DNA from 4 places in the Streptomyces sp. NPDC048211 genome. Region 1 is predicted to be linked to each of the others. Evidence: riboswitches for the same ligand, from Rfam matches in the RefSeq annotation. Region 1 holds a riboswitch; each other region holds the start of a gene.

Region 1 (3,094 bases):
CGGCCTTCGACTTCGGCCGTACGGACACCTCGGACGTCTCGTTGCCCTCGACCGACGCCTACGAGCCTCCGGACCGCCTCCGGCACCCGGACTACGTTCCCGCGCCGCCCGCCACCGGCACCGTGCCCAAGCAGGAAAAGGGGGCCCGGCCCACCCGGCCGCTGCGCTACGCGCCCTTCGTCGACGGCGCCGCCGATACGGCCACCGGCAAGTACCGCCTCACCTTCAGCGCCGGCGCCGCCGCCGGGGCACAGTTCCTGGTGACCTCCGCCAACCGCACCGACGGACCCTGGACCTACACGACCGAGGCGGGCAAGTCGCTCTCGGACAGCTGGAACACCGCCTATTCCAAGGGCGTGACCGACCTCACCGTCCATGGCCCCAACGGCTTCCTGCGCACCTTCCGGGCCGGCGGGAAGGTGGCCGGTCCGGAGGTGACGGCCCGTCATGATGCCGTTTCCGGCGGGCTGGAACTGACCTTCGTCAATGGGGGCGCCGCGACCGTGCGGCTGACCGTACGCAGCGCCGCCGCGTACGGGGGAGGGGTGCAGACCTTCGCGGTCGGCGCCGGCGCGACCGTGACACACGCGCTTGACCTGCGGGGGAGCAAGAGCTGGTACGACGTCACCGTCATCTCCGACGTGGACGCCACCTTCCTGCGGCGCTTCGCCGGGCACGTCGAGACCGGCCGGGCCGGTTCCAGCGACCCCGGTCTCGTCACCGGGTGAGTGCCCCGGGGCCTCTCCCCGGCACGATCGGGAGGGGAGGGCCCCGGGGGTCGGGGGAGGGCCGGCGGGAGGTCCGGCGGCGTGTGGTGTCCGGTACGGGGTGCCGCGTGCCCCTGACCACTCGTCGGGTCGTGCCGTTTGCGTGGGTTAGAGTCGTGGGTGGGTCATGAGTTCCAGCGCACAGCCCCGGCTTGCTGGACGGCACCCCGCTCCGCTGCGGGTGCTCCGGGTGACGACCTGCCCCGTGCGCAGGGTGCGGGGAACAGCGGACCGCGGTGCAGGGCACTCGGGGTCCTCACCCCGGAAGGCGAACCTCACCGTGCTGCGTCATCTCGCTCAGAACGACTCCGTGCGGAGCGACGCCTGCTCCCGCTACGCCGCGGGCCACCGCGTGCACTGGATCCACGCCAAGAAGTGCCGCCAGGAGCCGGGGCAGGCCGTCGAGGTCCTGCTCACCTCCGGTGACGTCGGCGACGACGGATGGGTCGGGCTGCGGCCCGCCTTCGACTACGCGGGTGACCTTCCCTCGGTGTGGACGCACGCCCCTCGCGCGCTGCGGGAGTCCCTCGCCGCTCACCGCGGGCGGGTGTACTGGCTGGCGCGCTGGCATGCCCTGACGCTCGTGGAGGGCGAACGCGGAGGTGGCGTCGGTGGCGGACTCGCCGGCGGCAAGGGTGCCGGACTGGTCAACGTCGCCCTCCAGGGCGGGGATCTGTGCGAGGAGGGTCAGTAAGAGGGCGAGGATCTGCGCGAGGCGAGGCGAGCCGGGCACGGGGCGAGGGCCTGCGCCAAGGCGGCACCGTACAGGGGCAGTAGATCGCGATGGTCGGCAATTGCGGTGAGATGTCGACCTGTTGTTACGCTCAGGGTGTGGGATTGACCGCTGTTGACAGTTCCGGCGTCACATAAAATCCTTATAGTGGCCATGCGTTGATCGCATGATCGTGACGCTTGCAGCTGTCGCCACAGGAGTCAGGACTCATGACGCGCCCATCTTCCGCCGAGCCCGCGCCGACGTCTCCTCCTCCGCCTCCCGGCTGTCCGGCTCACGCCGGGGCCGTGCCGCTCGACGGGCCCGAATTCCAGGCCGACCCCCAGGCCGTCTACCGGGCCATGCGCAGCGATCACGGGCCCGTCGTCCCGGTGGAACTCCCGGGCGGGTTCCCCGCCTGGCTGGTCATCGGCTACCGCGAGCTCCATCAGGTCACCAGCGACGGGCAGTTGTTCCCGCGCGATGTCGGCCTGTGGAACCAGTGGCCGCACATACCCGAGGACTGGCCGCTGCTGCCCATGGTGGGGCGCCCCCTGCCGTCGATCTACTTCAGCGCGGGCGAGGAGCACCGGCGGCACGTCCGCATGGTCGGACCGGCCCTCGAAGGCGCCGATCCGCATGCGATCCGCAGGCACTGCGAGCAACTGGCGGACCGGCTCGTCGACGAGGTGTGCAGCCGCGGCACGGCCGACCTCGTCGCCGACTTCTGCGAGCCACTCCCCGTCCTCGTCCTCGCCCGGCTGGTCGGCTTCCCCGACGACGAAGGGGCCGACATCGCGCGGGTGCTGAAGGACCTCGCCGACGGCGGACCGGACGCGCAGAGCGCCCATCTGCGGTTCGGGGAACACATGGCCCGGCTGGTGGCCGCGAAGCGGGCCGCACCCGGGGACGACGTGACCTCCCGCATGCTCGCCTTCCCCGAGGCGTTCACCGACGAGGAGTACATGCTGGATCTGATGGCCGTCACGGCCGCCGGGCACCTCACCACCGCCGACTGGATCAGCAACTCCGTGCGGCTGATGCTCACGGAGGACGAGTTCGCCGACTCCATGGCCCGTGGCCGGCGCAGCATCGGCGATGCCATGAACGAGGTCCTCTGGGAGGACACGCCCACCCAGATCCTCGCCGGACGCTGGGCCGTCCGGGACACTCGGCTCGGCGGTCAGAACATCAAGGCCGGGGACATGCTGCTGCTCGGGCTCGGCGCCGCCAACACCGATCCGCTGGTCCGCCAGACCCTGTCCGGCACCGCCGCATCCGGACAGGGCGGCAACGGCGCCCATCTCGCCTTCAGCCACGGCGAGTACCGGTGCCCCTTCCCCGCCCAGGAGATCGCCGAAGTCATCGCCCGTACCGGCATCGAGGTCCTGCTCGACCGGCTGCCCGACCTCCGGCTCGGCGTGCCCGCCGCCGACCTCGTACGACGGCCCTCTGCGTTCCTGCGAGGCTCCACCTCGCTCCCCGTTCGGTTCACCCCCGTTCGTACGACAGGAGACTTCTCGTGAACTGCCCCCATGCCGCCGCCCGGACGGCGGCCCAGGACGGCGGGACCGTCGTCATCGACCCGATGGTCCAGGACCTGGACGGCGAGACG
Region 2 (3,094 bases), on a different contig from region 1:
CGCCCAGGACGGGACGTTCTGGCTGGTCGACGAGTACGGTCCGTCGCTGGTGCACGTGTCCGGCAACGGCCGGGTGCTGGCTCGTTACGTCCCCGAGGGCCTGAACCTCACGGGCGCGGACTACCCCGTCGTGGAGGCGCTGCCCGGAATTCTGCTCCACCGGAAGGTCAACCGCGGATTCGAGGGCCTGGCGCTGCTGCCGGGCGGCGATCTGGTGCTCGCCGTCCAGAGCCCGCTGTCGCTGCCCGACCAGGACGCGGGAGAGGCCTCGCGCAATGTGCGGTTGCTGCGGTTCTCCACGAAGAAGCGCGCGGTGACGGCGGAGTACGCCTACCGCTTCGACGCGGTGGACGTCGTGGACCCCGGTGAGGACGACACGTCCGAGCTGAAGATCTCCTCGGTCGTCGCGATCGGCGGCAACGATCTCCTGGTCGAGGAGCGCACCGACCGGGCGGCCCGGCTGCACCGGGTCACGCTCCCCCGTGGCGCGGGCATCCTGGGCTCCCGCTGGGACGTGCCATCGGCTGCGCCCTCGTACGAGGAACTGGTGGACCCGGCAGTCTCGGGCGTCCCGGTCCTGCGCAAGAGTCTCGTCGTCGACCTGGGCACGGTCCCGGGCGTGCCCGGAAAGATCGAGGGCGTGGCGGTGACCGGGCGGGACACGCTCGCCCTGATCAACGACAACGACTTCGGGATGACCGACGGGGCGGGCGCGTTCGACGCGGACGGCCGGCTGGTCGGCTCGGGCATCGGGACGTCCGTGACGCTCCTGAAGCTGCCGCGCCCGCTCACCCACTGACGGGCGGACGCTCCCGGGCCGCCGTGCGCCATCGCCCGGCGGTCCGGGCGCAGGACCCGTATCCTCCTCAACTCACTCCGCCTCAGCTCGATTTCGGGCTGACGCCGTCTTCCGCCACTCGCCCGGCGCCCGTACGGTGGGGCGCGCACTCCGCTCGGTCGTACATCGGACGTCACCTCCCGGTCACCGGACGCGAGGGAGTCACGGGATGCCGGGGATTCGGGTACCGGCATCCCGCGCGATGCCGCAGGGCTGCGTGAGGTCCGTTCCGGAGCGTCCCGCTGCCCCCTCCCCCACACTCAGGAGTACGCATGGACCGCAGAAGGATCCTTCAGGGCGCGGCGGCGACGGCTGCGGCGGCCCTGCTGCCCGCCTCCGTCCGCGCCACCGCGGCGACGGCCGGCACGACGGACTACCCGGCCGCCCACTGGGTTCCGGCTTCGACGTCCAACTACACCGTCTCGACGCGGCCTTCGGCATATCCGGTGCAGTACGTGATCATCCATGTCACCCAGGAGACCTTCTCGGACGCCGTGGCGATCTTCCAGAATCCGGCGAAACAGGTGTCCGCGCACTACGTGGTGCGCTCGGCGGACGGGTACATCGACCAGTGCGTGCGGGAGAAGGACATCGCCTGGCACGCGGGGAACTGGGACTACAACACCCGCAGCATCGGCATCGAGCACGAGGGCTATGTGGACCAGCCCTCGTACTTCACCGACGCCATGTACGAGAAGTCGGCGCTGCTGACCGCCTCGGTGTGCGACCGCTACGGCATCCCCAAGGACCGCGCGCACATCCTCGGCCATGTACAGGTCCCCGGCACGGATCACACGGATCCGGGTCCGCACTGGGACTGGGTCCGCTACATCCGTCTGGTCAACCTGCTGGGCGCGGGCTGAGCCGGGGCCCGGCCCGAGGGGAGTCCCGGCGCCCGGTGACCATCAGGCGAGACGGCTCGTCCCGCCTTCTTGACGGCGCCTCCGGGCGCACCGAAACTGACGTGGACGGTCACGATTGTCAGCGCTGCCCGGGCGGGATCTCCCGTTCGTGCGGTCATCGGCCCCGGCCCGCTGACAGGCAACCCTTCCACCGCGATGGGGTGCCCCGGGTGACGACCGGGTCCTGTTGGTGCGACAGGGCAAGCGCGGTCTCGCGTCTCGCGAGCCCCGATGGCGGGACCGGTGGGAATTGCCCAGGAACGGCTTGACGAGGCGCTTGCACATCGATCTCCTGCGCGTCTCCAGCGCTTACTAGTCCGCGCCCCGGACCCGTCCCGGTCCGGTCTGCCGGACTCCTCGTCCCGGCGTGATCGCACCGGGCCCCGACGGGTCCTCCCGGTCCGGACCGGTACGCAGGCGCACTCGTTCCGTATCCGGCCGCCGGTGCCCACAAGGCGGCGGTGGCTTCGTCGTTCCCCTCAGGGATCCCCATAGGGAGAGTCATGCCCGAGACAGCTTCGCGCGGTTCCAGTACAGGCAGCTCGCCGAAGTACGGCACCGCTTCGTCCGCCTCCGCTTCCCGCGCCGCAGGCCTGCGCCCCTCGTCGGGCGTTCCGTCCCCCCGCTTCCACAGCCGGATCGGCGTCGGCCTCGCCGGCGGCTTCTATCCGGCGCCGCACCGCTATGAACTGTTCCTGTCGGCGAGCTGTCCGCGTTCGCTGCGCATCTCCATCACACTCGGCCTCCTCGGCGTGAAGGACTCGGTCGCCACCACGCTCCTGACCCACCCGGCAGGGACCCCCGAGGGCTTCGCCTCGCTGCGCAGGGCGTACGAGGCCACGGTGCTCCACTACGACGGACCGCTGACGGCTCCCGCGCTGTGCGACCGCTGGAGCGGCCGCATCGTCAGCAACCACACGCCCGACATCCTCCGCGACCTCGCGGGGCTGCTGTCCGGGCACGACGAGGCGCGCCCTTCCGCACTCCACCCGCCGTCGCTCGCGGCGGACATCGAAAGCCTGCGCGATCTGCTGGAGCGGAACGTGACACCGTCCGCCGCGGCAGCGGAACGGACGGCGGCGCTCGACCTGATGGAGCGCCATCTCTCCTTGCAGCCGTATGCGTTGGGTGCGGAGCTGACGGCCGCCGACGTGGACCTGTGGGTAGCGCTCGTCCATCCGGGCACGGCCGGTTCCCTGTCCGCGTATCCGCGGCTCCAGGACTTCGTCCGCCGCCTCGGCGGTCATCCCGCCTTCCCGTGCGCGGACGACGTCGTGCCCGACGCGGCGTGAGCCCCGGCGCTCAGCCCGCGTCGCGAGCGGTTCTCCGGCCCGGAGCAGGCGCGGACTCCCCC
Region 3 (3,094 bases), on a different contig from region 1:
TCGTCGAGGAAGACCACGAGGTCCCCGAAGACGTGCAGGGGATCCGCCGCCCGGCCCGCTGCGGCCTGTTCGGTGCGGATCTCGTCGATGATGGTGCGGACCTGCCCGGCGTCGTGCGGGGTGATGTAGCCGATGTCCGTGGAACGGGCCACGAGTTGGAAGGGCACGCGTTGGTGCGCCAGCGCGCTGACGACCGGCTGGCCCTGCGGGGGCCGGGGGGTGATCGAGGGGCCCTTGACGCTGAAGTGCGCTCCCTCGAAGTCGATGTAGTGCAGCTTGTCGCGGTCGATGAAGCGGCCGGTGGCGACGTCGCGGATCTCCGCGTCGTCCTCCCAGCTGTCCCAGAGGCGACGTACCGCCTCGACGTAGTCGGCGGCCTCCTCGAAGAGTTCGGCGGTCAGGTCGCGTACGGCCGGGGTGTCCAGGTCCTCGACGCGGAAGCGCGGAAACGTCCGGCGGCCGAAGTGGGCCGCTTCGTGGCTCCGGGCCGACACCTGGACCCGCAGACCGGCCCGGCCGGTGCTCACGTAGTCGAGGGTGGCGATCGCCTTGGAGATGTGGAAGGGCTCGGTGTGCGTGGTGATCACGGTGGGGACGAGTCCGATGTGCCGGGTCAGCGGGGCCACTCGGGCGGCGATGAGTACCGCGTCGAGGCGCCCGCGCTCCTGGTCGGTACGTCCGTCCGGCTCCGTGAACCGCGAGGACTGGAGGCCGAGCGCGTCCTCGATCGTCACGAAGTCGATCAGGCCGCGTTCGGCCTCCTGGACGGTGTCGGTCCAGTAGGCGGCGGTGAGCAGTTCTCCGGGACGGGCCTCCGGCTCGCGCCATGCGGCGGGGTGCCAGCCCGCGCCGTTGAGGGCGACGGCTAGGTGGAGCGGGGACGTGGACAGGGGAGGGTGCGGCAATGACGATGCGGACACGAAAGGGTGCCTTCCTGATCGACCGTGGGTGATCGCCGGGCCTCGTCGGGAGGTTCGGCGTCGCGGGTACGGGTCAGGAACAACAGAGCGCGCCGGCCACGCGCTGGAGGTCGATGTGCGGCCGGGAGTACAGATGAACGCGGCGGCGCGGGGCGAGCACCCTGACGAACGGGTGGGACACCGGTGGCATGACCGTGGCCTCCGCTCTTCCGGCTCGGCGGGCCCGGGGGCCTCGCGCTTGCGGAACCCGGACGGGCCCCGCCTGGTCGTCACCTGGAGCACCCCGCCGCGCAGGAGGGTTGCCGGTCAGCAAGCCAGGGCTTGTCGCTGACACTCATGACCTGTCCGGAACGCTACGCGTGCCGACAGCGCCACGCAATGCCCCGGTAGATCATGGTCGCGCACACACGGGTCGTGCGGGCACTGCCATGGCGCAGAACAACGCGACCGCGCGCTCTGTTCCCCGGCACGGAACGGCACTTGCGGGACGCGCACGCGTACTGATCTTGCGCGCTCTGTTCCCCGGCACGGGACAGCACTCGTGGAGCGCGCACGCGTACTGATCTTGCGCGCTCTGTTCCCCGGCACGGGACAGCACTCGTGGGGCCTCGCACGCGTACGGATCACGCACGCCCCGCGGCCTTCTGGCTCCTGCGGGACAGCGAGTCGACGACCACGGCCGCCAGCAGAACCGCTCCCGTGATCATGAACTGGACCGCGTTGCTCACCCCCATGATGTTCATCCCGGACTGGATGGACCCGATCACCAGGGCTCCGAGCAGGGCCGACCAGACGGAACCCCGCCCGCCGAACAGGCTCGTGCCGCCGATCACGGCGGCCGCGATGACGTTCATCAGCAGGTTGCCGCCGCCCGAGGTCTGGCTCGCCGACTGGATCTGCCCGGCGAGGAAGAGGCCTCCGACGCCCGCCATGGTGCCGGCGATCGAGAAGACGGACATCCGGACGAAGGGCACACTGATGCCGGCCCGCCGCGCACCCTCGGAGTTGCCGCCGACCGCGAAGACCTTGCGTCCGTACGTGGTGCGGCGCAGCACGAAGTCCAGGACCACCAGCACGATCAGGAAGATCAGGAGGGCCAGCGGGAGGCCCTGGTACCGGTTGAGGATGTACGCGGTGACGAAGGCGATGGCGGCGATGACGACCGCGCGCAGCAGGATCTCGGCGACCGGGCGGGACGGCACTCTGGCGGCCCTGCGGCGGGCCGCGTCCAGGAGGGAGGCGGTCAGGAACAGTCCGACCCCGACGGCCGCGGTCGCGTAGGCGGCGGCCGGGCTGTGGTAGATGGTCGAGTAGATCTCGGCGACGACGCTGTCGGCGGGGATGTTGACCGTTCCGTCGGCGCCCAGCACCTGGAGCATCAGTCCGTTCCAGGCGAGGTTGCCGGCCAGGGTGACGACGAAGGCGGGTACTCCGACCTTCGCGAAGAAGAAGCCCTGGATGAGGCCGACGGCCGCTCCGCCCAGCACGGCGATCAGGAGTGCCAGCCATTCGTTCATGCCGTTCAGGACGTTGAGCACGGCGAAGATCGCGGCACACAGACCGCTGACGGACCCGACCGACAGGTCGATCTCGCCGAGGAGCAGTACGAAGACGATGCCGACGGCGATCATGCCGGTGCCGACGATCTGCTGGCTGAGGTCGGAGAGGTTCTGCGCCGAGAGGAACGTACTGTTCAGACTGCCGAACACCGTCCAGATGATGATGACGGCGACGATGACGGGCAGGGAGCCCAGTTCACCGCTGCGCGTCTTGCGCCAGAACTCCCCGGCGTACCCGCGGATGCCCTCCTCGCGGACGAGCAGGCGGGTGTCGACGGCGGGCATGGCGTCGTGCGCCGGTTCCTGGGCGTCGTCGTGTACGGGTTCCCGGCTCATCGCTCCTCCTCCCGCTTACGGGCCTGGCGACGGGTGACGGCACTGTCCGAGGCGCCGGTGATGGCGGAGATGATCTCCTCGGTGGTGGTGGAACGCCGGTCGAAGAAGCCGTTGTTGCGCCCGAGGCGCATCACCGCGATCCGGTCCGCCACCGCCATCACGTCCACCATGTTGTGGCTGACCAGGATGGTCCCGAGGCCGCGTTCCCTGAGCCGTTCGACCAGATCGAGCACCTCGGCCGTCTGCTCCACGCCCAGGGCCGCGGTGGGTTCGTCGAGG
Region 4 (3,094 bases), on a different contig from region 1:
AGGTCGTCAAGCACGGCAACCGCGCCTCGTCGTCGGCCAGCGGTTCCTCCGACGTCCTGGGCAAGCTCGGCGTCAACCTGGAACTGCCCCCGCAGCGGGTGGTGGAGGTGGCCGAGGAAGCGGGCATCACCTTCTGCTTCGCCGTGAAGTTCCACCCCGCCCTGCGGTACGCGGCGAAGGCCCGGTCCGAGCTCGGCGCGCCGACCACGTTCAACATCCTCGGGCCGCTCACCAACCCGGCCAAGGTGCGCTCGCAGGCGATCGGCGTCGCCGACCTGCGGATGGCGCCCATCGTCGCGGGCGTCCTCGCCGAGCGCGGCAACTCCTCCCTGGTCTTCCGGGGCGACGACGGCCTGGACGAGCTGACCACCACCGCGACCTCCCGCGTCTGGGTCGCCAGGGACGGCGTGGTGCGCGAGGAGGCCTTCGACCCGCGCGACGTCGGCATCGACCTGGTGCCGGTCGAGGCGCTGCGGGGCGCCGACGCCTCGTACAACGCCGATGTGGCCCGCCGGCTGCTCGCCGGCGAGACGGGCCCCGTACGGGACGCGGTGCTGCTCAACTCGGCGGCGGCGCTCGTCGCCCTGGACCCGGGGGAGGGCACGCTCGTCGAGCAGCTCACCGCGGGGATGGCCAAGGCCGCCGAGTCCATCGACTCGGGCGCGGCAGGCCGGGCGCTGGAGAGATGGGTCGTGGCCAGCAACGCCTGAGGGGCCGGCGTACGGAATGTGAGGCAGGGCGCAGTCCAGATCATGGACTGCGCCTTGCGCGTTCCGCTCCGTATGGCAAGATGCTGCGCAGGTCATGAGTGACAGCGACTACGGCCCCGGCCCGCTGTCCGGCAACCCTCCGTCCGTGGCGGGGTGCCCCGGGTGAAGACCAGGCCGCAGGCAGCGAGGTCTGCGGCAAGCGCGGACCCCTCGACATCGTGAGATGTCCACCCGTGGGGTCCTGGTCCTCAGGGAGCCTCTTGTGAGCACGCGAATGCGATAGGGCTTTTCGGCCCTACTCCGCACACCCTCTTTCTTCCCTCCGTGCTGCCGCGTACCCGCAGGCACGCGGAATTCGCCTGCCTGTTACGGGAGTTCGTCATGTCTGTCTTCACCGCTGCCGCCGACCAGTCCCTTTGTGCCCCTCTGCCCGTTCTGGGCAAGGATGTGACGGTTCCGCTGGTCACCGGCGGTGAGGTCACCTACGCCGCGCTGGACTACGCCGCCAGCGCTCCGGCCCTGCAGCGGGTGTGGGACGACGTGGCCGCGTACGCGCCGTACTACGGCAGCGTCCACCGCGGCGCCGGCTACCTCTCGCAGCTCTCCACGGACCTCTTCGAGGCCAGCCGCGTGACCGTCGCGGAGTTCCTCGGCTGCCGCGCCGAGGACCAGGTGATCTTCACCCGGTCCACCACCGACTCGCTCAACCTGCTCGCCGCCGCGCTGCCCGCCGACTGCCAGGTGTTCGTCTTCGAGACCGAGCACCACGCCTCGCTGCTGCCCTGGCGCGACGCCCGCGTGACCTACCTGAACGCCCCCCGCACCCCGGACGAGGCCGTGGCGACGCTGGAGCGGGCCCTCGCCGGCCGCGACCCCTACGGCCCCGCGCTGGTCTGCGTCACCGGCGCCTCCAACGTCACCGGCGAACTGTGGCCGGTCAAGGAGCTCGCCGCCGCCGCGCACGCCCACGGCGCCCGGATCGTGCTGGACGCCGCCCAGCTCGCCCCGCACCACCCCGTCGACATCGCCGAGCTGGACGTCGACTGGGTCGCCTTCTCCGGCCACAAGCTGTACGCGCCGTTCGGCTCGGGCGTCCTCGCCGGCCGCTCCGACTGGCTGCGCGACGCCGAGCCCTACCTGGCCGGGGGCGGTGCCTCCCGTACAGTCGCCCGGCGCGCCGACGGCGGAGTGGATGTCGCGTGGCACACCACCGCGGCCCGCCACGAGGCCGGTTCCCCCAACGTCATCGGCGTATACTCCATCGCCTCCGCCTGCAAGGCGCTCACCGAGGCCGGATTCGACAGCCTGGTGGCCCGGGAGCAGCAGCTCGTCACCGCGGTCCGCGCGGGACTCGCCGAGGTCCCCCAGGTCAAGGTGCTCTCGCTGTTCGGCGACGACGCCCCGCGCGTCGGCGTGATCTCCTTCGTGGTGGAGGGCTGGAACAGCTCGCACTTCGCCGCGGCGCTCTCCGCCGAGTACGGCATCGGCGTGCGCGACGGACTCTTCTGCGCCCACCCCCTCGTGCGCACCCTGCTCGGCAGCGACCCGCAGGACGTCGGGGAGTGCGGCGCGCCGGAGGCGGAGCCGGGCCAGAAGTCCCTCAACGCGATCCGGGTCAGCTTCGGCGCCGGTACGCCGGACGAGCACATCGAGCGCTTCCTGCGGGCGGTCAGGGAACTCGTGAGCGAGGGCGCCCAGTGGAAGTACCGCACCGAGGACGGCCGTTGCGTCCCGGACCGGGGTACCGCCACCCAGGTCTGAGGTCCCTCAGCGGATGAGGCCGGGTACGGACAGCTGTCCGTACCCGGCCTCATCCGCTGACGTGGCTACGCGTCCAGGCCGATCGCGAAGGCCGCCTCCAGGTCGTGCTGCGAGTACGTACGGAACGCCACGTGGGTGTCGGTTCCCTCGACGCCGGGGATCTTGCTGATCCGGCCGGGGATGACATCGGCGAGGTCGTCGTGCCTGGACACCCGGACCATGGCGATCAGGTCGTAGGTACCGGTGACCGAGAAGACCTCGCTGACGCTGTCCAGCGCGGCGATGGCCTCGGCGATCTCGGGAATCCGGTCCACGCTGGTTTTGATGAGCACGATCGCGGTGATCACGGCTGGCTTTCTCCCTCGGTGGCCGTGGCTGGAGACTTCACTCTAGAGCCTCGCGTCGGGATCCTGCCGGGCCCGGGCCCGGGGCGCGGCTCCGGCGCCACGCCGGTACCGCCCCCAGGCATAGAGGAACCCGGTGGCGAAGCCGACCACATGGGCGAGGTAGGCCACCCCGGGCCCGCTGCCCGCGCCCTCGGCGGCCAGCCACTGCAGGACGAACCAGAAGACCAGCACGATCCACGCGGGGAAGCGCAGCGGCAGGAACAGCAGGAAGGGGAA

What was found. Region 1 has a riboswitch for S-adenosylmethionine ahead of ACGFZA_RS11430 (hypothetical protein). Riboswitches for the same ligand answer to the same signal wherever they lie in the genome.
Region 2: linked by a shared signal. The riboswitch ahead of ACGFZA_RS21780 (putative leader peptide) and the one ahead of ACGFZA_RS11430 (hypothetical protein) in region 1 are both predicted to bind S-adenosylmethionine.
Region 3: linked by a shared signal. The riboswitch ahead of ACGFZA_RS21155 (putative leader peptide) and the one ahead of ACGFZA_RS11430 (hypothetical protein) in region 1 are both predicted to bind S-adenosylmethionine.
Region 4: linked by a shared signal. The riboswitch ahead of ACGFZA_RS19275 (aminotransferase class V-fold PLP-dependent enzyme) and the one ahead of ACGFZA_RS11430 (hypothetical protein) in region 1 are both predicted to bind S-adenosylmethionine.

Annotation. Positions count from the first base shown of each region.
Region 1 is NZ_JBIDAD010000002.1:1,041,172-1,044,265, forward strand. Features, by position in the region: gene ACGFZA_RS11425 (phosphocholine-specific phospholipase C) at 1-728, shown strand, start outside; SAM riboswitch class IV at 891-1,000, shown strand; gene ACGFZA_RS11430 (hypothetical protein) at 1,048-1,461, shown strand; gene ACGFZA_RS11435 (cytochrome P450) at 1,710-3,005, shown strand; gene ACGFZA_RS11440 (cytochrome P450) at 3,002-3,094, shown strand, end outside.
Region 2 is NZ_JBIDAD010000005.1:496,051-499,144, reverse strand. Features, by position in the region: gene ACGFZA_RS21790 (esterase-like activity of phytase family protein) at 1-799, shown strand, start outside; gene ACGFZA_RS21785 (N-acetylmuramoyl-L-alanine amidase) at 1,111-1,701, shown strand; SAM riboswitch class IV at 1,809-1,953, shown strand; gene ACGFZA_RS21780 (putative leader peptide) at 1,931-2,056, shown strand; gene ACGFZA_RS21775 (glutathione S-transferase C-terminal domain-containing protein) at 2,244-3,032, shown strand; gene ACGFZA_RS21770 (helix-turn-helix domain-containing protein) at 3,043-3,094, opposite strand, start outside.
Region 3 is NZ_JBIDAD010000005.1:341,747-344,840, reverse strand. Features, by position in the region: gene ACGFZA_RS21160 (LLM class flavin-dependent oxidoreductase) at 1-920, opposite strand, end outside; gene ACGFZA_RS21155 (putative leader peptide) at 994-1,110, opposite strand; SAM riboswitch class IV at 1,150-1,262, opposite strand; gene ACGFZA_RS21150 (sugar ABC transporter permease) at 1,544-2,815, opposite strand; gene ACGFZA_RS21145 (ATP-binding cassette domain-containing protein) at 2,812-3,094, opposite strand, start outside.
Region 4 is NZ_JBIDAD010000004.1:676,082-679,175, forward strand. Features, by position in the region: gene trpD (anthranilate phosphoribosyltransferase) at 1-710, shown strand, start outside; SAM riboswitch class IV at 801-918, shown strand; gene ACGFZA_RS19275 (aminotransferase class V-fold PLP-dependent enzyme) at 1,092-2,471, shown strand; gene ACGFZA_RS19280 (Lrp/AsnC ligand binding domain-containing protein) at 2,537-2,818, opposite strand; partial or broken gene ACGFZA_RS19285 (rhomboid family intramembrane serine protease) at 2,815-3,094, opposite strand, start outside.